4 linked regions of the Paraglaciecola psychrophila 170 genome follow. The main gene of each other region encodes a partner of the protein of the gene in region 3 in a complex. Links are inferred from orthologs where the notes say so. Each region holds a gene or a part of one and is shown on either strand. Other genes may lie near its edges. The genes, in order: accA, accC, accD and accB.

The links.
Region 1: the proteins of accD (region 3) and accA are in contact, whole or in part, in a solved structure (PDB 8UXZ), measured with the Escherichia coli proteins. The link is inferred for Paraglaciecola psychrophila 170 from one-to-one orthologs.
Region 2: the proteins of accD (region 3) and accC are in contact, whole or in part, in a solved structure (PDB 8UXZ), measured with the Escherichia coli proteins. The link is inferred for Paraglaciecola psychrophila 170 from one-to-one orthologs.
Region 4: the proteins of accD (region 3) and accB are in contact, whole or in part, in a solved structure (PDB 8UXZ), measured with the Escherichia coli proteins. The link is inferred for Paraglaciecola psychrophila 170 from one-to-one orthologs.

Annotation. Positions count from the first base shown.
Region 1 is NC_020514.1:3,932,229-3,937,880, forward strand. The notes cover bases 1,228-4,197. They hold accA (acetyl-CoA carboxylase carboxyl transferase subunit alpha), read right to left. Parts: upstream 3,206-4,197; coding sequence 2,249-3,205; downstream 1,228-2,248. Other genes in these bases: tilS (tRNA lysidine(34) synthetase TilS), read right to left, coding at 1,228-2,156; dnaE (DNA polymerase III subunit alpha), read right to left, coding at 3,261-4,197. Outside these bases: C427_RS17250 (DUF6445 family protein), read left to right, coding at 79-681; more of tilS, read right to left, coding at 747-1,227; more of dnaE, read right to left, coding at 4,198-5,652. UniProt on the Escherichia coli protein: Component of the acetyl coenzyme A carboxylase (ACC) complex. First, biotin carboxylase catalyzes the carboxylation of biotin on its carrier protein (BCCP) and then the CO(2) group is transferred by the carboxyltransferase to acetyl-CoA to form malonyl-CoA.
Region 2 is NC_020514.1:138,946-144,530, reverse strand. Bases 2,683-5,585 are described here. They hold accC (acetyl-CoA carboxylase biotin carboxylase subunit), read right to left. Parts: upstream 4,868-5,585; coding sequence 3,497-4,867; downstream 2,683-3,496. Other genes in these bases: aroQ (type II 3-dehydroquinate dehydratase), read right to left, coding at 5,401-5,585; accB (acetyl-CoA carboxylase biotin carboxyl carrier protein), read right to left, coding at 4,881-5,354; prmA (50S ribosomal protein L11 methyltransferase), read right to left, coding at 2,683-3,420. Also shown: purE (5-(carboxyamino)imidazole ribonucleotide mutase), read left to right, coding at 1-411; C427_RS00685 (5-(carboxyamino)imidazole ribonucleotide synthase), read left to right, coding at 436-1,575; more of prmA, read right to left, coding at 2,542-2,682. UniProt on the Escherichia coli protein: This protein is a component of the acetyl coenzyme A carboxylase complex; first, biotin carboxylase catalyzes the carboxylation of the carrier protein and then the transcarboxylase transfers the carboxyl group to form malonyl-CoA.
Region 3 is NC_020514.1:3,187,657-3,193,103, forward strand. The notes cover bases 1-2,765. They hold accD (acetyl-CoA carboxylase, carboxyltransferase subunit beta), read right to left. Parts: upstream 1,925-2,765; coding sequence 1,076-1,924; downstream 1-1,075. Other genes in these bases: folC (bifunctional tetrahydrofolate synthase/dihydrofolate synthase), read right to left, coding at 1-1,072; truA (tRNA pseudouridine(38-40) synthase TruA), read right to left, coding at 2,075-2,765. In the rest of the region: more of truA, read right to left, coding at 2,766-2,860; C427_RS13940 (sigma 54-interacting transcriptional regulator), read right to left, coding at 2,975-4,321; C427_RS13945 (hypothetical protein), read right to left, coding at 4,321-4,887; C427_RS13950 (sensor histidine kinase), read right to left, coding at 4,884-5,447.
Region 4 is NC_020514.1:135,387-140,913, reverse strand. The notes cover bases 1-2,845. They hold accB (acetyl-CoA carboxylase biotin carboxyl carrier protein), read right to left. Parts: upstream 1,738-2,845; coding sequence 1,264-1,737; downstream 1-1,263. Other genes in these bases: C427_RS00655 (acyl carrier protein phosphodiesterase), read left to right, coding at 2,458-2,845; aroQ (type II 3-dehydroquinate dehydratase), read right to left, coding at 1,784-2,218; accC (acetyl-CoA carboxylase biotin carboxylase subunit), read right to left, coding at 1-1,250. Also shown: more of C427_RS00655, read left to right, coding at 2,846-3,069; upp (uracil phosphoribosyltransferase), read left to right, coding at 3,072-3,701; C427_RS00645 (hypothetical protein), read left to right, coding at 3,783-4,037; C427_RS26850 (EAL domain-containing protein), read left to right, coding at 4,889-5,281; C427_RS00630 (M23 family metallopeptidase), read right to left, coding at 5,453-5,527. UniProt on the Escherichia coli protein: This protein is a component of the acetyl coenzyme A carboxylase complex; first, biotin carboxylase catalyzes the carboxylation of the carrier protein and then the transcarboxylase transfers the carboxyl group to form malonyl-CoA.

The sequences.
Region 1 (5,652 bases), 750 kb from region 3 along the record:
AACCAAGATGCTAACTTTCATATCTAAGACATTTCCTTGTATCATTAGCTATGTTTTTTAGTCCAAAGCTGTTGAATTATGTATTACTCACTTGTTGTTATTGATGACTTTTTAGATGCTGTTGATGCCCTCAGAGCGAAAGCTCTGTCGGCAGTTTATCCTATGCCTGAGGAGCAAACTTATTTTCCAGGTAGAAATGCTCAAGAAGCGGTTTTTGTTGACGGGCTCGACCCATTAATTAGCGAAATAGTAGGTGAAAAATTAGTTGCCGCAACAGGTAATAGTCATGGTAAGTTTCGTATGGCACTTGCAGGTGAGCAAGGTAAAGGTGGGGTCCACATTGACCAATGTTACTGGTCGGGGATCCTGTATCTGTCTAAAGATGAAGACTGCGTCGGAGGCACTGACTTTTACCGTAATAAAGAAACTAAAAGTGATACCGCTCCTCTTAATAAAGAGCAATTAAAAAATATGGGGTTTAACAATCATCAAGAATTCTGGGATGATTTAAAGGCTAATGGACAAGACGTTGAACAATGGCAATTAACCTCTCATATTCCTATGAAATATAATCGATTAGTGTTGTTTCGTCCTTGGCTTTTTCACAATGCTGGACCTGGATTTGGAGATTCCGTTGAAAACGGTAGGATTATTTACCCGTTATTTTATAACAACCAGTAGAACTGGTTGATTATCCGCCTAGCACCCGACGTTTTTGCAGCTTGTTGCTCAAGTTGCGCAAGCCCTTAAGCCTTTGAACCCTCAACTCTGACATGCACTATTTGCAATATCGAATCATTTTTAAGATTGCTGTCAAGTGCCTTAGCGCATTGCCAACTGCCATCGAGCAGTACTGCTAACACTTGCTCATTCTGAATCACTAGCAGAACAGAATCACGTAACCATGGTGCCACTTTCCATTGTTTAAACCATTGTTTAATGGGTTTTGAGTGACTGCTAACCGCAGGCTTAAACCTCGCAGAGTATCCACCGAAACGAAACGAAATAGGTCCCAAGTTTGGATTAACTGTTAGCTGTGACATATCGTCATCTTGAGGGCTATCAGCTTGTGAGCTTGCAGCTTGGATAAAGGTTAAGTCCCCCATATTATTGGGTAGCGAAACAGTGTTTTCACCCTGCCAAATTTTATTTAAAGTGGCTTTTTGTAGACTGGCTCTTATTACAAATAACTGTTGATCAAAGCGTCTAAACTGCCAGCCATTCCATTGCAAAATAGGTGTAGCGTCTTCTGCGGCATCAAGCACCTCTGGCCTAAGTTGATTTAATACTGTTAAAGATGGGCTTTGAATACCTAACTCAGACAACCAATAACGTACCAGCTGATGTAACCACGACGAGCTTAACGGCTTAAGCTCGGTGAGATATAAACTATTAGCAGAAGCTTGTATAGATTTGAGCTTGTTATAACAAATTTCATCCAACAAACCTTGTTGCTGGGCACATAACGCTGCACTTCGAGCCACAGAACGTGAAATTTCAGGCCAACGATGTTGTAAGATAGGTAGCACATCATGTCGTAAGAAATTGCGCTCAAAATCAGTGTTTTGATTCGACTCGTCTTCGCACCATTTCAAATTATGTTGCTGTGCATAGTCCAAAATAGCCTGTTGGGTGGTATCTAGTAGTGGTCGATAAAACCCAACCCGTTTGTCTGGTTGTAATCGGTAATTTACAACCCACTCACGGTTCATCGCTGACAGACCTTTAGGCCCTGCACCACGCTTTAACTGTAATAAAAATGTTTCAAGTTGGTCGTCTTGATGTTGTGCAAGTATCACTTGACTGTTAACTGGCGCTAATTCAACTAATTTGCTGTAGCGCGCTTCTCTTGCTTGTGCTTCAAGGCTTTGTCTTCGTAGTGCTACAACGGATACATTCGCAGTTTGAAACGCTATGTCTAACTGCGAACACACTTGCTGACAATGTGCTTGCCACTGGTCTGCATGTTGGCTTAAACCGTGATGGATATGAATAGCACTGAGTTGAAAATCAAGTTTAGCGTGCTCTCTTGCAAGCTGAAGCGCATGTAACAAAACATGGGAATCCACACCTCCACTGTAAGCAACAACGATATGAGTCGCCGACAAAAGCGGCTCACAGCGAAGTTGTTCTCTTAGAGTGTTTAAAACTGACATTATTATTCGCAACCTCTAATAACAAAAAACCATCTTTTCAGATGGCTTCTTATACTGTATTTATGTATTAATTTATAAAAAATACTGATTATTTAACAATAACCAAAAGACATTAGTCGTTCATAACGTTGAGATAATAACTCTTCGGTCGACAAACTACCAAGCTGAGCGAGTTGCTGTTTAAGGGTAGCCTTTAGATTGGCGGCCATACTGTCATAATCTCTATGAGCGCCACCTAATGGTTCACTCACAATCTGATTAATCAATCCTAACTCTTTAATTTGGCCCGCACTAACCCCCATAGCTTCAGCAGCTTGTGGTGCTTTTTCAGCACTTTTCCACAAAATAGAGGCACAACCTTCTGGTGAAATAACCGAGTAGGTGCTGTATTGCAACATGTTTACACGGTCGCCGACACCGATGGCCAATGCGCCACCAGAACCACCTTCGCCAATCACAGTACAGATAATAGGCACTTTTAAGCCTGACATGACTTTTAAGTTACGGGCGATAGCTTCACTTTGACCACGCTCTTCTGCGCCAACACCTGGATAAGCACCGGGAGTATCAATAAAAGTAAGAATAGGTAAATTGAAACGTTCAGCCATTTCCATCAAACGTAACGCTTTGCGATAACCTTCTGGTTTAGGCATGCCAAAGTTACGCTTAATTTTTTCTTTGGTATCGCGGCCTTTTTGATGACCAATAATCAACACTGGCTGCCCATCAATTTTAGCTAAGCCGCCCACTATGGCCTTGTCGTCCGCAAAGGCACGATCACCAGCAAGTTCATCAAACTCAGTACATATGCGCTCAATATAGTCATAGGTATAAGGACGCATTGGATGCCGCGCTATTTGAGATACCTGCCATGCGCCTAAGTTTGCAAATATTTTGCGACTTAATTCGGCACTTTTTTCTCGAAGTTTAGTGATCTCTTCTTCGATATTGAGATCGAATTCTCCCCCTTGATTGACCAGCCTTAACTCTTCAATCTTCGCTTCTAATTCTGCGATAGGTTTTTCGAATTCTAAAAAATTTACACTCATTGAACACCTAATAATAATTGTTTACAGCTTTCATTTGTTTACTTATATAAACGAATTAGTGAAATTCCAAGTCAACCTGAGGTTTACCCAATAGCTGTTGTAAGTCATATATTAACTCATCTTGGGGAGAAACATACCACTGCGCGCCCAAGGTTAAATCTACTTTTACGTCTGGATGTACATAATGTATCTGAACCGGACAACTGCCACCTTGATAAGGTTGCAAAATGGTTTGCATTTTAGCTAGAGTTGATGGATTACACCAGCTTGATTCTAAATGCACTTGCAAACCTTTGGCATTTTTCTCACGGGCTTGGACTAAGTCCATAACGTCACGTGCTGATATTGTATTGCCACCAGAGAATTCATCAAAGCTGACCTGTCCACTTATTACCAATATTTTGTCTGCTTGCAGCAATTCTTCGAACTGTTCAAGCATATCAGGGAAAAACCTAACATCAATTCTGGCGCTTTTATCATCTAATGTCACTAGTGCCCAACGACGACCACGTTTATTGGTCATCACCCTAACACCCAAGACTAAACCTACAGCGTACGCGATTTGGTCTCTGTTAGTTGGCTTTAGGTCAACTAAACGACAAGGCGCATAATGTTTGATTTCACTCAGGTACTGATTAATTGGATGACCGGTTAGATATAGTCCTAACGTAGTTTTCTCACCATCTAACCAGACTTTTTCTGGCCAATGAGGTACTTCAGCAAAGGCTTGTTGTACTTGCTCAGTCTCGGTGGTCAGCAAACCAAACATATCTGATTGCCCCGATGTTTTATTCTTAGCATGTTGACCGGCTGCGGCCAATGCGTCGGGTAAAGAAGACATTAATGACGCACGATGCGGGCCTAAATTATCTAATGCTCCTGCCAAGACTAATTTTTCTAAGATGCGCTTATTAATGCGTTTAAGGTCGACTTTGGCACAAAAATCAAATAAGTCACTGAATTTTCCGGTCTCTTCCCGCGCTTCGATAATCGCTTCGATAGGGCCTTCACCTACGCCTTTTATTGCACCTATGCCGTAAACAACGCGCCCTTCTTCATCCACCGTAAACTTACGGCTACCGGCATTAACATCGGGTGGTAATATGGTCAATCCCATGCGGTTACATTCATCAACCAGGGTCACAATTTTGTCTGAGTTATCCATATCCGCTGACATAACAGCAGCCATAAACTCAGCAGGATAATGAGTTTTAAGCCATAACGTTTGGTAAGACACTAAGGCGTAAGCTGCGGAGTGGGATTTGTTAAAACCATATCCAGCAAACTTTTCAACTAGGTCAAATATTTTAATCGCTAGAGTAGGATCAATGCCGTTTTCTTTGGCTCCAGTCTCGAATGACTCGCGCTGTTTCTCCATTTCCTCTAGGTTTTTCTTACCCATAGCACGGCGTAATAAATCTGCGCCACCCAAGCTATAACCCGACATGACCTGAGCAATCTGCATGACCTGCTCTTGATACAGGATAATGCCGTAGGTTGGTTGTAAGATTTCTTTTAAACATTCGTGTTGATATTCTGCATCAGGGTAAGAAACTTCTTCACGGCCATGCTTACGATCGATAAAGTTTTCAACCATGCCGGATTGTAATGGACCAGGCCTGAACAGTGCCACAAGTGCAATGATATCTTCAAATGAATCTGGTTTAAGGCGTTTAATCAACTCTTTCATACCACGGGATTCAAGCTGGAATACCGCTGTGGTTTCTGCATTTTGCAGTACCCTAAAACATTTTGCATCGACCAGAGGGATGGCAGCGATATCGACATCAATGCCTTTGCCCTCTTTGATCATATCAGTCGCCCACTGAATAATGGTCAGGGTACGTAATCCCAAGAAATCAAACTTAACCAGCCCTGCAGTCTCAACATCGTTTTTATCGAACTGAGTAACTGGGTTTTTACCTTCATCATCACAGTAAAGTGGTGCAAAATCGGTAATCAATGTGGGGGCAATCACTACGCCACCGGCATGTTTACCTGCGTTACGCGTGCAACCTTCCAGAATACGACACATGTCGATCAGCTCTTTGACATCTTCGTCTTGGCTGTATAACTCAGGTAAGCGCGGCTCTTCAAGAAAAGCTTTTTCTAACGTCATACCCGGAGTGGGTGGGATAAGTTTAGAGATCCTATCAACAAAACCATAAGGGTGCCCCAACACACGGCCCACATCGCGCACTACGGCTTTTGCCGCCATAGTACCGAAAGTAATGATTTGTGATACGGCATCGCGGCCATACATTTCGGCCACGTGATCAATTACCTCATCACGTCTGTCCATACAAAAATCGACATCGAAATCAGGCATAGATACCCGTTCAGGGTTTAAGAAACGTTCGAATAACAAGTCATATTCAAGTGGATCGAGGTCGGTGATATCCAGTGCATATGCCACTAATGAGCCAGCACCTGACCCTCGACCGGGG
Region 2 (5,585 bases), 3.0 Mb from region 3 along the record:
GTAAGTTATACAGCCGAAGTTATCTCTGCTCACAGGACCCCAAATTCTCTTTCAGAATTTGCCGAGCAAGCTGCTTCTAAAGGTTATCAAGTCATTATTGGTGGAGCCGGTGGTGCAGCACATTTACCCGGTATGATCGCGGCACATACACATTTACCCGTATTTGGTGTACCTGTGCGCTCAAGCCAATTGAACGGTATTGACTCTTTACTCTCCATCGTGCAAATGCCCAAAGGCGTTGCAGTAGGCACATTAGCAATTGGTGAAGCCGGTGCAGCCAATGCTGGATTGTTAGCAGCGCAGGTAGTCGGCCTACAAAATCCAGAGGTACAACAAGCCATTATAAATTTTAGAGCCGAGCAAACAGCTACTGTGTTGGCACAAGACGAATTGGTCCTTCCCTCTTTATGATAAAATTAACGTGAGACTGTATAAATGAGCATATTAGTTCTTGGATCAGGCCAATTGGCTAGAATGATGGCTTTGTCTGGCTATCCGCTTGGAATAAGTGTTCAGGCAGTTGATGTAGTGGATAATAAGATTGTTGATCCTGTTACTAAGCATATTATCAACAACTCACTGGACAGGGTGATTGAGGAAGTCAATGCGATCACGGTAGAATTTGAAAGTATCCCTGAGGACCTGCTCGAGTTAGTCCATGGTAGCGGCAAACTCAAACCTAGCGTAGAGGCAATCCTAACTGGTGCTGATAGAGTAAGAGAGAAAAAATTACTCGAAAAGCTGGAGATTGCCAACTGCCCATTTGAAATCGTCACCGATGTCGAAGAATTAGATGCGGCAGTCGATAAGCTTGGTGAAAAATTAATCATCAAAGCAAGCAGAGATGGCTATGATGGATACGGTCAATGGCGTTTACAAAACCAAAGCGACTTACCTGAACTTAAGCTAAAACTATCAAAATTGAACTTGCACAAAGTGCCTTTAATAGTTGAGAAAATGCTCAACTTTGATCGAGAGCTTTCACTGGTTGCAGTACGCAGCAGTAAAGGTGATATTGCCTATTATCCACTTGCCGAAAACTTGCACTACCAAGGCCAATTACATGTCTCTATTGCACCTGCCCCGAAAGTTGACGAAGCACTCAGTCAACAAGCACAAGAAATCTTTAATAAACTAGCAGAATCCTTAGATTACGTAGGTGTATTGGCGGTAGAATTTTTCCAAATTGGCGAACAATTGCTAGTCAATGAAATTGCCCCACGAGTACATAACTCAGGACATTGGACCATGCAAGGCTCAGACACCTGCCAGTTTGAGAATCATCTAAGAGCTGTAAGAGGATTACCTTTAGGTTCAACTAAAGTGACCTCACCCACTGCAATGATCAATATCATAGGTTGCAAAGATTTTGCCCGCGATATGCTTAGCATTCCAGGCTGTCATTTACATTGGTATGGCAAAACACCACGGAAAAAACGCAAGATGGGACACTTTAATTTATGTGCCGACAATTATGCTGAGCTTGGTAACACGATGTTAGCTTTGGCCGAATACGTGCCAATAGAATACTTCCCGATGCTTAAAGATGAAGCAGCCCGATTGCTGAAACTTTAAGCATCTGATTAGAATTTTATGGTATTTGATTGACATCATATAAATTGTGAATACAATGGCGCTCGCTTTAGGGATTAGCTGCTACAAAGTAGTTTATCAACAACCCAAAAGTAGTGTCACCCAGAAAGATTTATCCTGTGTGCCGACTTAGCTCAGTTGGTAGAGCAACTGACTTGTAATCAGTAGGTCACCAGTTCGACTCCGGTAGTCGGCACCATTCTTTCCTTCAAATATCTTCAAACGGACTTGTAATCAGTAGCTAAGCTTCATAGCAGTTCGACTCCGGTAGTCGGCACCATTCTTTTCTTCAAATATTTTCAAACGGACTTGCAATCAGTAGCTAAGCTTCATAGCAGTTCGAATCCGGTAGTCGGCACCATTTTGTCGTAAAAATTCATCGAAACAAAACGCAGAGCGCAGCGAGTTCTTTTTTTTGAGGTGACATTTGCGCAACACAGCCATGAATGCTCAATTTTACGCTCTTAAAAAATAGTTATCAGTAGTCAAATACACATCCTTGATGATATGCAACCAATCTCGACTTCCGTGTCGAGCTGTTCAGCTGGGCGCTGCGGTGCAGCTACAAAGGCCAGCTTCACCTCCGGTAGTCGGCAACATTTTTGCCCATTTCTTTTAAAAAAAATTCACCTATAAATCTGAGAGGAATGCCTTATAGCGTTGGTTCGACATACTTGTATTGATATCTTGGAACAGCGATAAAGTCATCTTTTTTTATTTTCAATTTATAAGCAAGGTAATAATAACAAAATTATTTTGGCTGTTATTCACATTATTCAACAGCTCATTTTTATTCGCTCAAAAAAATACACTAGATGATGAGTATTGCCAAATTCAACTGATAATGAATGAACAATTCCATCCAGTTAGCCCACCCATTCAAACTCTTATTGAAAAAATTACACATAAATAATGTAATCCAACCCTGTTAACTTTTCGATGCTATTATTATTTTTTAACTCCAGATACCCTTGCCCACTCACCATCTATTTCAATCGGCTCCATAACAAAATCTTGGCTGTATAAGTCATTAATTTCTTGAGCTTGGTTATCTAAAATTCCGGAAAGCACTAATTTACCACCTGGCTTACAATAACCGGTAATTACGGTTCTTAATTCACGTAATGGTGCGGCAAGGATATTGGCTAACACCACATCTGCTTTTAGCTCTGGTTGATGTTCAGGCAGATATAATTCAATTTTTTCGCCAATATCATTACGATTGGCATTGTCTTGGCTGGCTAATAGGGCCTGAGGATCAATATCAATGCCTACAACGCGCTTAGCACCTAATTTTAGTGCAGCTATACCCAAGATTCCTGAACCACAACCAAAATCAACCACGGTTGCCTCAGACAACTCTAGGCTATCTAACCATCGCAGACACAAACTAGTAGTGGCATGTGTACCAGTACCAAAGGCTAATCCTGGGTCGAGCATCACATTCACTGCGTTTGGATCAGGTACATCACGCCAGCTGGGGCAAATCCATAAACGTTTGCCAAATTGCATAGGATGAAAATTCACCATCCATTCTCTTTCCCAGTCTTTATCTTCTAATTGGTCTAATTTATGGTTGAAGTTTTTACCTAACAGCTTGGACTTGCTTAGTTGGCTAATGACTTGCGACATATCGTATTGTGCGTCATACAAACCCACTATTTGGGTGTCTGGCCAGAGCATAACTTCCCCGGGTTTAGGTTCATACATTGGTGTGTCTTTAGCGTCTACAAAGGTCACAGCTTGTGCGCCATTAGCCGATAACATTTCGCCTATTTGTTCAGCGTATTCAGCTTGGCTGTTTATTTTTAATTGGATCCAGGGCATAAACGTACGTCACACTTGAAATTTTCCGCATTATAGAGCAAAAAAAAGAGCGATACACCGCTCTTTTTTAATCGATTTATAGGTTATTAGCGATCCAACTAATGGCCGCCCATACCGAGTTTTTTTCTAGGTAGTGAATATTGGCTCCACCCGCTGCAAAGGCCTCATCAGCCATAATGCTTTTCTGTAAATCAACATTGGTTTTAATCCCACCGATGACCAGTTCGTCTAATGCATGACGCATTCGGGCGATAGCCACTTCTCTGGTCTCACCGTAAGTAATCAATTTACCAATCATTGAGTCATAATATGGGGGCACTACATAATCGGTGTAGATATGTGAATCCCATCTCACACCCAAACCGCCCGGTGAATGAAACTTGGTGATTTTACCTGGGCTTGGAATAAAAGTTTTTGAGTCTTCTGCATTGATACGACATTCAATCGCATGACCTTTCACTTGTATCTGGTCTTGAGTCATTGACAACTTTTGACCTGCAGCTACTCTCAGTTGCTCTTTAATTAAATCAACACCGGTGATCATTTCCGACACTGGGTGTTCAACCTGAATACGAGTATTCATTTCGATAAAGTAAAACTCATTATTTTCAAACAAGAACTCAAAAGTACCTGCGCCACGATAGTTAATATCAATACAGGCTTGGCAACATCTTGCACCAATTGCCGCGCGCATTTCTGGGGTAATACCCGGTGCAGGAGCCTCTTCCACCACTTTTTGATGACGACGTTGCATAGAACAATCACGTTCACCTAGGTGAACCGCATTACCTTGACCATCAGCCAATATTTGAATTTCGACATGACGTGGATTTTCGAGGAATTTTTCCATGTACACAACATCATTATTAAATGCTGCGCCAGCTTCACTTTTGGTCATGGCAATGGATGTAATCAGTTCTTCTTCACTGCGTACCACACGCATACCACGACCACCACCGCCGCCTGCTGCTTTAATAATAATGGGGTAGCCGATAACTTTGGCAAGCTCTTTGTTACGGGCTTCGTTTTCGTCCAAAGGTCCATCAGAACCAGGAACACAAGGTACGCCAGCACTTTTCATCGATCTAATAGCTGAAACTTTATCACCCATTAAGTTAATGGTTTCGGCAGTCGGGCCAATAAAGGTGAAACCACTTTTTTCAACGGCTTCGGCAAAGTCAGCGTTCTCGGCTAAAAATCCGTAACCCGGATGAATAGCATCTGCATCGGTTATTTCAGCTGCGGCGATAATACGAGGGATATTCAGATAACTCTCTGTGGCAGATGCTTTACCAATACAGATTGTTTCGTCAGCTAACAATACATGTTTGAGTGACTCGTCGGCAGTCGAATGCACTGCCACAGTCTTAATGCCTAACTCTTTACAGGCACGCAAAATTCGCAGGGCGATCTCACCGCGATTTGCAATAAGGACTTTTTTTAACATTGTCATAGACCTTTTATTCAATCACAAACATTGGTTGGTCGAATTCTACAGGATCTTGGTTTTCAACTAAAATTTGTTTGACTACACCAGATTTATCCGACTCGATCTGATTCATCATTTTCATCGCTTCAATAATACATAGAGTGTCGCCAACATTGACTTTTTGACCGACTTCTGCAAACGATTTAACCCCTGGAGATGACGAACGATAAAAAGTACCCACCATAGGCGAACACATAATGTGACCACTTATCGCTGGCGCAGTTTCAGGAGCGGGAGCCGCAGCAGGTGCTAATTGTGGCTGTTGTACAAATTGTGGCTGTTGTACAAATTGTGGTTGTTGTACAAATTGTGGTTGTGGTGCAATTTGAGCTTCCGTGGCACCACGGTGGATGCGCACCGACTCTTCACCTTCAGTAATTTCTAGTTCAGATATGCCAGACTCTTCCACTAGCTCTATCAACTTTTTAATTTTACGTATGTCCATTTTTTTCTCTCTAATTAGTTAATCAACAAGAAAATTTTGCTGATGTTTATTTAGTTAAATATTGTTTTGCCGCCGCTAAGGCGAATTCATAACCTTGTGCACCTAACCCACAAATCACCCCTTGGGCAATGTTGGATAAGTAAGAATGCTGTCTGAACACCTCTCTAGCGTGAACATTCGATAAATGCACTTCGATAAAAGGGATAGACACACTCAAAAGTGCGTCTCTCA
Region 3 (5,447 bases):
CGCAATACCAAACTGATACAACAGGCAACATGTGAGAAAGCGTTGCCTCAATATCTTTGTCTGCCAACATACCTACAACCGCTATAACGCGTTTATATTGCATATTTCTAATATCGAAGGCTAACAAACTCGTAGCATGCGGGTTATGTGCTACATCTAACATAACGCAGGGTTTATTTTGTATAACCTGGCGCCTTCCGGGCAAACTGGTTTGATTAATTACCTGTGTCATCTGGAAATCGTCTAAATTCAATCCTAATATTTCGATGACTTGTAATGCTGTTGAGGCATTTTGAGCGGGGATATTAGGAATAGGTAGATTGTCATAACGACTATTAACACCTTGCCAATGAAATCCTTTCGTGTCTAGTTGGAATTGAAAATCAGTACCTTGCCATACAGGTTTGACCTGATAACTAGAGGCGGCCTCTACTAGTGTAATGGGGGGATGGGGTTCACCAATAACAGCGGGAATATTAGCTCTAAATATACCCGCCTTTTCAATAGCAATTAATTCTTTAGTATGACCAAGCCAATCTTGATGGTCTAAATCAATACTGGTTATTACAGCGATAGTGGCATCGACAATATTAATAGCATCTAATCGCCCACCTAACCCCACTTCTAACAACAAATAATCTGCACTGGAGTCAGCCATGAGTTGCAGTGCCGCTAGTGTGCCAAATTCAAAATAGGTTAATGAAGTAACGCCTCGCGCTTTATCTACCTTCAAAAATGCTTGGCAGTGAGCTTTTTCTGTCAGCATGGCGCCAGCAACTCTGACACGCTCACGGTAATCTAAAAGGTGCGGTGAACTAAATACAGCGACTGAATGTTTTGACGCCAATAAAGCTTGCTCAATAAAGGCACAGGTAGTGCCCTTACCATTAGTACCGGCAACAGTGATAATGGTTCGCTGGCTGAGATCCACTTGCATATTGCAAAAAACCTCGGCAACCCGTTCTAATCCCAACTCAATGTTGCTTGGATGAACCTGTTCAAGATAAGTCAGCCATTGGTTTAATGTCCAAGCCTCTTTTTCAGAGGCTTGAGTGGTGGAGATATAAGACATTATTTAATGATGTTGGTGATGCAGTTTCGACAATAAACTATATAACTTGTCGCGCATTTCACGGCGATCGACAATGATATCAATCGCACCTTTTTCTAACAAAAATTCACTGCGTTGAAATCCTGCAGGTAATGTTTCACGCACCGTTTGTTCAATCACTCTTGGACCTGCAAAGCCAATCAAAGCTTTAGGCTCTGCTACGTTCACGTCACCCAACATAGCTAAACTTGCAGAGACGCCACCCATAGTCGGATCAGTCATAACTGAAATATACGGCAACCCTTTATCGCTCATTTTAGCTAATGCTGCACTTGTTTTAGCCATCTGCATCAAAGACAAAAGTGCCTCTTGCATACGTGCTCCTCCACTCGTTGAAAAACAAATAAGTGGCGTATTATTTTCTAAACAGGCATTCACTGCTTTAACAAATCTAGCACCCACAACTGAAGCCATCGAGCCGCCCATGAAGGCAAACTCAAATGCAGCCACAACAACGGGCATACCGTTCAGTTTACCCTGCATCACAACTATCGCGTCTTTTTCTTTGGTGGCCTTTTGAGCGCTACTTAATCTGTCTTTATATTTCTTGGAATCTTTAAATTTCAGTAAATCTTGTGGCTCTAAATCTGCGCCCAACTCGACCCTATCACCTTGGTCTAAAAAGTGATTGATCCGTGCGCGTGCGGTAATACGCATATGGTGATCACATTTAGGGCAAACGCCTAACTGCTTTTCTAACTCTGTTTTATACAGAACAGCTGCACATTCACTGCATTTAGTCCAAATTCCTTCTGGCACGTTACTTTTAGTCAATGACTTAGTGCGTGGTAGTATTTTTTCAATCCAACTCATATCAAATCCTGTTATGCAATTTGTTAATCTTAACTAATTGACAATATTCAACGGTTCGTTTAATACCCGTTTTAAGCCCTGTAGGCCGAAAGAAACCCTATTAAATCACATCAAGCACATATCAAGAATACAAAACTGGTCTTAGAAGTATTAATCTGGTAAAAATAATGGTCCCAAGGGTGTAGTCGGTAAATCAAAAACTTCGGGGTAAGTAACATGAACTAAGTATAAACCATTCGGTTTTGCAGTGGATGCAGCTTTAGTTCGGTCTTTACCTTCTAACAATGTCTTCATCCAAATTGTGGGTTTTTCTTTTTTACCAATCGTCAAAAGAGAACCTGTAATATTGCGTACCATATGATGCAAAAATGCGTTCGCGGTTACATCAATCATAATGTAATCACCAAATCGGCTCACATTGATATGAGTCATCTGGCGGACCGGAGTGTTAGCCTGACAGTCCACAGCTCTAAACGCACTAAAGTCATTTTTACCTAACAAATGTTGAGCTGCTTGATGCATCAACTTATGGTCCAACTCATTATGTATATGCGTTACGCCTTTGGGTAAGATGCTATTACGTAGACGATGATTATAAATGACATATCGGTAACGCCGTGCAGTAGCAGAAAAACGCGCATGAAACTCGTCATCCGTATTTTTAACCCATTTTATTGCAATTGAGTTAGGTAAAAAGCGATTCAAACCGATAGTCCATGCACGGTCAGGCCGCTGAATATTTGTATCAAAATGTACCACTTGGCAAGTAGCATGCACCCCTGCGTCAGTTCTCCCGGCACAGACTGCCTTGATAGGTTCGTCGGCTATAGTTGTTAACGCTTCTTCAACGTGCTGTTGCACACTAGCCACAGTTTGTTGGCGCTGCCAACCGTGGTAGGGTGCGCCATTATATTCAATGCCCAGAGCTAATCGCATCAGTCCACTTTCGTTATTCAAAAAATTCGCGGTATTGTAAGGAACTTATCAGTAAATAACAGGGGTTTTTAAACAAACCGCAGTAAAGAGCATTCTTAGGCTCGAACCAATCATTTAATCTCGCTTAAAATCGACCGAGTGAAGATCATGTTTTTTTATCAGTTTGTGCATATCAGTTCGATTTCTTCCGGCTAATTCTGCTGCCCGAGTCACATTACCATCCGTCATTTTAAGCAACCTCAATAAATATTTTTGCTCAAAGGCATCCCTTGCTTCTGTCAAAGTTGGCCATTTCTGCTCTGATGCAGATAAAGCTTGTTCAACTAAATGTGATGCAATAATGGGAGTTTGAGTTAGGGCGACACATTGTTCAACCACGTTAACGAGCTGCCGAACGTTACCTGGCCACAAACAAGTAGTCAGGAGTTGCATTGCATCATCAGAAAAACGATTAACCTTAACCTGATGGCGTTCTGCGCTCGTTTTTAACAAGTGGCGTGCTAGTAATGGGATATCTTCAGAGCGTTCTCTTAGTGTAGGTAAAGTGATATTCACTACATTGAGTCGGTAATACAAATCTTCTCTGAAATTGCCCAGCTCCATTTCTTTATTGAGGTTTTTATGGGTCGCGGATATAACTCTCACATCAATTGGAATTTGTTTACTGCTGCCCACGGGACGGATAGTTTGTTCTTGCAGTGCTCTAAGTAACTTAACTTGAAGCGGGATGGGCATATCGCCAATTTCATCTAAAAATAAAGTACCACCATCGGCTTCTCTAAAGAGTCCATTATGTTCATTAACCGCCCCTGTAAATGAACCTTTAGCATGACCAAACAGTTCAGATTCGAGCAAGTTTTCTGGTAAAGCCCCGCAGTTGATCGCTACAAAAGCTTTATCCACTCTTTTACTGGCTTTATGAATGGCACTGGCCAAAAGTTCTTTTCCGGTGCCACTGGCACCGCTTATTAACACGCTAACATCGCGCTTGGCAACACGGTAAGCTTGATCAAGCAGTTGTTCCATTTGCATCGAACGGGTAATGATTTTTTCACACCACTGTCCATTTTGCGCTCCTTGGCTTTGACTCACCGCTTTTTTCATCAAACTGCGTAATTCATCATGATCTATGGGTTTAGTCAAAAAACCGAATACACCTCTTTGTGTCGCTTCAACAGCATCTTGAATAGTGCCGTGAGCGGTCATTAAAATAACAGGCACATCTTTTCCAAGTGCCATAATTTCTTCAAAAAGGTTTAAACCGTCTAATCCTGGCATCCGCAAATCACTCAATACCACGTCAAAATTTTGGGTGTTGATTAACCTTAATGCCTCTTTACCGCCGCCAGCACTTTGAACATTGTAACCTTCACCTTTCAACCTAATGGCCATTAAGCGTAATAAACTTTCATCATCATCAACCAACAGAACATTAGGATCTGATGTATTCAACTGATTCATTATCTAACCTCTTCGATACTTTGAATAATAGATGCTTCGATATTAAGCAACTGATCTATCTGACCTTGTTGTTTTTTTAAGAGTATTTGTAGCTCTTCAATTTTGAAAGATTGTTGAGTGTTAATTTTACTCAAAGTCACTAACGCAGATTCCATTTCCAGCAAATCCTGGCTCGGGTAATAGAGTGCAACTAAAATAAAACGGCGCATCTGTGAAGTTAACTTCGGTAAAATTGACTCTACCCAACCTTGTGCTCGCAAACGGTCTTGAAACGGAGTGCTTTTACCTTGGCTAAGCAGTACTTTTTTCAATACATCAGCATCTTGTTCAGACAATGCTTCTATGTGTTTTTTACGCTCAGGCCATGATACATCCTCAATTTCGTACCAAAATTTCAACCAATATTCGATTTTACAATTATTGCCTTGTGAGGAGTTTAGCCATACACAGGCAGGTTGTATGATTAATACTTCAGCGCTATTTGGGGGGGTATTTAAAGACGGCAGCAACTCACAACTGGAAAACAAAATAAAGGTGCTCAACACTGTTAATAATTTCGATTTCATATACTCGCTTCTTTACCTGGGATCTGCACACGAATACACACGTCTGCATAATCCACTTCAACCATTTCAGCTTTGCCAAACATCATTCTGGCGCAATCGGCAACGATGGATAATCCAAGTCCAGAGCCTGTTACCCTATCATTTCGCACGCCCTCACCACGACTAAAAGGCTGAAATAGAATATGCCGTTGATCCATATCAATTTGTTGACCGCGATTAGCAAAATCTAAAACCTGCATGTTACCTTTCTGATAGAGTCTAATATTAATCGGACTGCCTTTACTGCCGTGAGCAATGGCATTTGACACCAAGTTATCCAAAATCCTTCTAAACAACGTTTGATCAGCAAAAACGGTGGCTAATTCTAATTTCATATCTATCTGATTATCATGCTGTTTAATCGCCAAACTGTTTTCTGTCACAAATTCATTAAAAAAACGTTCACTGTTGATTTTTGAAAACACTGGCTTAGCTTGTTGTAGCAACAAATTGTAATCAAGCAGTTGCACAATAAGTAAATTTAATCTGTCCGTGCTGCTGTTTAGAAGTGATAACACCTC
Region 4 (5,527 bases), 3.0 Mb from region 3 along the record:
TTGGTTTTAATCCCACCGATGACCAGTTCGTCTAATGCATGACGCATTCGGGCGATAGCCACTTCTCTGGTCTCACCGTAAGTAATCAATTTACCAATCATTGAGTCATAATATGGGGGCACTACATAATCGGTGTAGATATGTGAATCCCATCTCACACCCAAACCGCCCGGTGAATGAAACTTGGTGATTTTACCTGGGCTTGGAATAAAAGTTTTTGAGTCTTCTGCATTGATACGACATTCAATCGCATGACCTTTCACTTGTATCTGGTCTTGAGTCATTGACAACTTTTGACCTGCAGCTACTCTCAGTTGCTCTTTAATTAAATCAACACCGGTGATCATTTCCGACACTGGGTGTTCAACCTGAATACGAGTATTCATTTCGATAAAGTAAAACTCATTATTTTCAAACAAGAACTCAAAAGTACCTGCGCCACGATAGTTAATATCAATACAGGCTTGGCAACATCTTGCACCAATTGCCGCGCGCATTTCTGGGGTAATACCCGGTGCAGGAGCCTCTTCCACCACTTTTTGATGACGACGTTGCATAGAACAATCACGTTCACCTAGGTGAACCGCATTACCTTGACCATCAGCCAATATTTGAATTTCGACATGACGTGGATTTTCGAGGAATTTTTCCATGTACACAACATCATTATTAAATGCTGCGCCAGCTTCACTTTTGGTCATGGCAATGGATGTAATCAGTTCTTCTTCACTGCGTACCACACGCATACCACGACCACCACCGCCGCCTGCTGCTTTAATAATAATGGGGTAGCCGATAACTTTGGCAAGCTCTTTGTTACGGGCTTCGTTTTCGTCCAAAGGTCCATCAGAACCAGGAACACAAGGTACGCCAGCACTTTTCATCGATCTAATAGCTGAAACTTTATCACCCATTAAGTTAATGGTTTCGGCAGTCGGGCCAATAAAGGTGAAACCACTTTTTTCAACGGCTTCGGCAAAGTCAGCGTTCTCGGCTAAAAATCCGTAACCCGGATGAATAGCATCTGCATCGGTTATTTCAGCTGCGGCGATAATACGAGGGATATTCAGATAACTCTCTGTGGCAGATGCTTTACCAATACAGATTGTTTCGTCAGCTAACAATACATGTTTGAGTGACTCGTCGGCAGTCGAATGCACTGCCACAGTCTTAATGCCTAACTCTTTACAGGCACGCAAAATTCGCAGGGCGATCTCACCGCGATTTGCAATAAGGACTTTTTTTAACATTGTCATAGACCTTTTATTCAATCACAAACATTGGTTGGTCGAATTCTACAGGATCTTGGTTTTCAACTAAAATTTGTTTGACTACACCAGATTTATCCGACTCGATCTGATTCATCATTTTCATCGCTTCAATAATACATAGAGTGTCGCCAACATTGACTTTTTGACCGACTTCTGCAAACGATTTAACCCCTGGAGATGACGAACGATAAAAAGTACCCACCATAGGCGAACACATAATGTGACCACTTATCGCTGGCGCAGTTTCAGGAGCGGGAGCCGCAGCAGGTGCTAATTGTGGCTGTTGTACAAATTGTGGCTGTTGTACAAATTGTGGTTGTTGTACAAATTGTGGTTGTGGTGCAATTTGAGCTTCCGTGGCACCACGGTGGATGCGCACCGACTCTTCACCTTCAGTAATTTCTAGTTCAGATATGCCAGACTCTTCCACTAGCTCTATCAACTTTTTAATTTTACGTATGTCCATTTTTTTCTCTCTAATTAGTTAATCAACAAGAAAATTTTGCTGATGTTTATTTAGTTAAATATTGTTTTGCCGCCGCTAAGGCGAATTCATAACCTTGTGCACCTAACCCACAAATCACCCCTTGGGCAATGTTGGATAAGTAAGAATGCTGTCTGAACACCTCTCTAGCGTGAACATTCGATAAATGCACTTCGATAAAAGGGATAGACACACTCAAAAGTGCGTCTCTCAATGCAATACTGGTATGCGTAAATGCACCTGGGTTAATGACAATAAAGTCTATTTTTTCAAAAGCTTTATGAATAGTATCAATTAACTCGTGTTCAGCATTTGACTGCACGTGAGTTAAACTCAAACCTATTGAGTCAGCATAAGTACTTAACCTACTGACAATTTGTTGTAGATTTTGTGAGCCATATGTTGCAGGCTCGCGCTTGCCTAACATGTTTAAATTTGGGCCATTGATAACTAATACTTTCACTAGGTCGCCATTTTAATTAGTAATGATTCTGTTGAGTGTTTCTGCATATGAAAAACATTATTTCAAAATCGATCTTCGTACATTAAATGCACATTAACTTAAATTATTCATCCATTATAGAGAGCAAATAGAAATTAACAGCAAAATACTGGTCTTATCAGCGAAGATTGCCGCCAAGTTAACGTATTTTATGCTTTTATTGGGACTTATTACCTACCTACATTGGAGTGTTTTTTAATTTGAATTATATCGCCCATATCCACATAGGCTCACATACTCAAACCAACTTGCTGGGCAATTTTCTTGGAGACTTTGTTAAAGGCAGTCACCTGCAGCACTTACCTTTTGAGATTGAACAAGGTATCCGTTTGCATCGTAGTATTGACGTGTTCACTGATTCACACCCTCTAATAATTGAATTAAGACAATGTTTTCCCAGTAATATTCGAAGGATGGCTGGGGTAATTATCGATATCTATTTTGATTACCTACTGATGCAATCTTGGAAACGTTACTCTGACACCCACTTCAATATTGTCTTTGCTAATTTTTATCAACAACTTGAACAATTTTCATTACCTGATAATGCGCATTTTAATAAACAGGCCGAGCGCTTGAAAACCCAACAATGGTTAAATCAATATGTCAATGTCGAAAGCTGTTTTAGAGCATTCACTAGTATTGAACATCGATTGAGAAATAAAGTTATGTTTGCCGACCAAGCCCAGTCTTTTTTACTTCTAAATGGGGATAAGCTTGAGTCTAGCTTTCAACAGTTCTATCCTGAGTGTCTTGACCACGGACAGAGATTTGTCCAAGACTACAGTCTCAACAATAACCGCGAGAAATAAGTATGCCCGTACACGAAATTCATCACCCTTTAATTCAACACAAAATAGGTTTAATGCGTGAAGAAGGGATTAGCAGTAAAGATTTTCGGGAGTTAGCGAGCGAGGTGGGTAACCTTTTAACTTATGAAGCCACTAGAGAGCTACAGACTGAGGTGGTTGAAACCACAGATTGGAATGGGAAAAAAATAAACATACAAAAAATAAAGGGCAAAAAAATAACAGTCGTTCCTATTTTACGTGCCGGTTTAGGTATGTTGGATGGTGTTTTAAGGCTAATCCCTAATGCTAAAATTAGTGTGGTAGGTTTGTATCGTGATGAAGAAACGCTACAACCTGTTGCCTATTTCGATAAAGTCGTAAAAGACGCCGCAGAACGCACCGCATTAATTGTAGATCCGATGTTAGCTACTGGTGGCACTCTTATTGCCACCGTAGATTTACTCAAGCAAAAAGGCTGTAAACATATTATGGGGCTATTTTTAGTCGCGGCTCCAGAGGGTTTAGAGGCAGTTCAAGCTGCACATCCTGATGTCGACATTTATACCGCAGCAATCGATGAAAGACTGAATGAACAGGGTTACATATTGCCAGGGCTTGGGGATGCTGGTGATAAAATTTTTGGTACCCGATAAGCCTAAAAGTATTGAGTGTCACTTATGATTTAATAAGAGCCATTTTATTAAATCATGCATTGTGAGACGTGAGGTTTATTAGTGTATAAATTGATGTCATTTACTTTTTATTATTTGAACGTGGATAAATATGTACCTGCAGAAATGATGAATAGAGCCTACTTTAGGCCAACGAGATATTATTTTTTAATCAATTTTTTATTGTTGCTTGTCTCAACTGCGAGTCAAGGTGAGCCGTTGATCCAGGACCCAACATTTTCTCGTTTATCCACAGATAATGGTTTATCTCAGAATACTATCAATTCTCTGTTATTAGATGATGAAGGTTTTTTGTGACTGGGTACCGCTGATTTGATGGCTATCAAAACCAGCAAGTCCTTGGTCCAAACAACGAATTCAATGCTGCCCCTATAAATTATTTGTTTCAGGACTCAAAAAGAAACCTTTGGGTCAGTGACTCTGTCAAAGGCGTTCACCAATATAACCTCACGAAAAATACAACCAAAAATATTATCAATTTAAAGTTAAAGCGGGATAACCAATTAACACAAAAAGCCAGTTACGTTAGCGAGGACGAACTGGGAAACATATTATTCTCAATGGATGAGGGTGTTTATTCCTATTCATATGTTACTAATAAGCTTTCTGTTGAATATTTGTTACCAGATAAAATGCTTAATAATGGTAGTAATGTTAGAACCCATTTATTGTCACAAGGCATTCTGACCTGGTCAACCTAATACGACTACCTCAGTTAAGCTACTTTTTGTAATTCATTGTTTTGTTGTTCAAAGTTATTAGGACTTTGGTAATCCAAGTACGAATGAAGTCTATGGCTGTTGTACCACATGGTCATGTAATTCAAGATGTCTTGTTGGGCGCTAAATCGTGTAGAGTAATTACGCCAATGCACCCGTTCTTGCTTTGTATTTTTGCTCTACCACCTATGCGATGGCATCCAATTTAAATTCTTTTGAATATTTCTTACGTGCATTCATAGTCCACTCCAGTTTTGAGTATTATCTCTTAACTAGAGTGTCCGAATCAATTAGACCACTTCATCCTGATGCGCTGGCCGACTCGAAGCGGCATGATAACTCCAGATATATTTATTCCTGTTTCAGAGGAGCTTGGTTTAATAGAGCATATGACATTAGATGCGTTTGAACGAGCGATGCCAGTACTGAATGAAATGCGCCAGAATGTTTTTTGCTGGGTATATATCAGTAAACCTGTCGGCTAAACATTTCGACAACCAATCTTCAATTGATAAGATTATTCTGCTTTTGGAGCAAAATAATATACCAGTTACAGCCATACGTTTTGAAATTACCGAAAGTGCCTTGATGCGCGATTACGATAAAGCACTGACGTACATGACCCAAATACAGCAGAAAGGCTTTTTAATTGCGTTAGATGATTTTGGTACTGGGTTTTCATCTCTGAAGTATCTTAAAGAATTCCCAATAAACATCATCAAGGTAGATAAAAGTTTTGTTGATGACATCGGAAAAAACCAAAATAATGAGGCCATTATCCTCACAACGCTAAGCATGGCTAAACAATTAAAAATGAGTTGAGTGGCAGAGGGTATTGAAACCCTTGAGCAGGTAGAGTTTTTCAAAAAGAATAAATGTCAGCATCTACAAGGTTATTACTTTTCTAAACCGGTTCCGGCAATCGATATTCTCGCACTATTAGAAAAGACACGGTAGATAACTTAAACTAGGAATAGAGATAAGACCCAGTCTTTATTCAAACACAAAAGGCAGTGATTGATACTTTCCAAAAGGCATTGCTTGATATACCGCAAAGTGTAAGTGCGG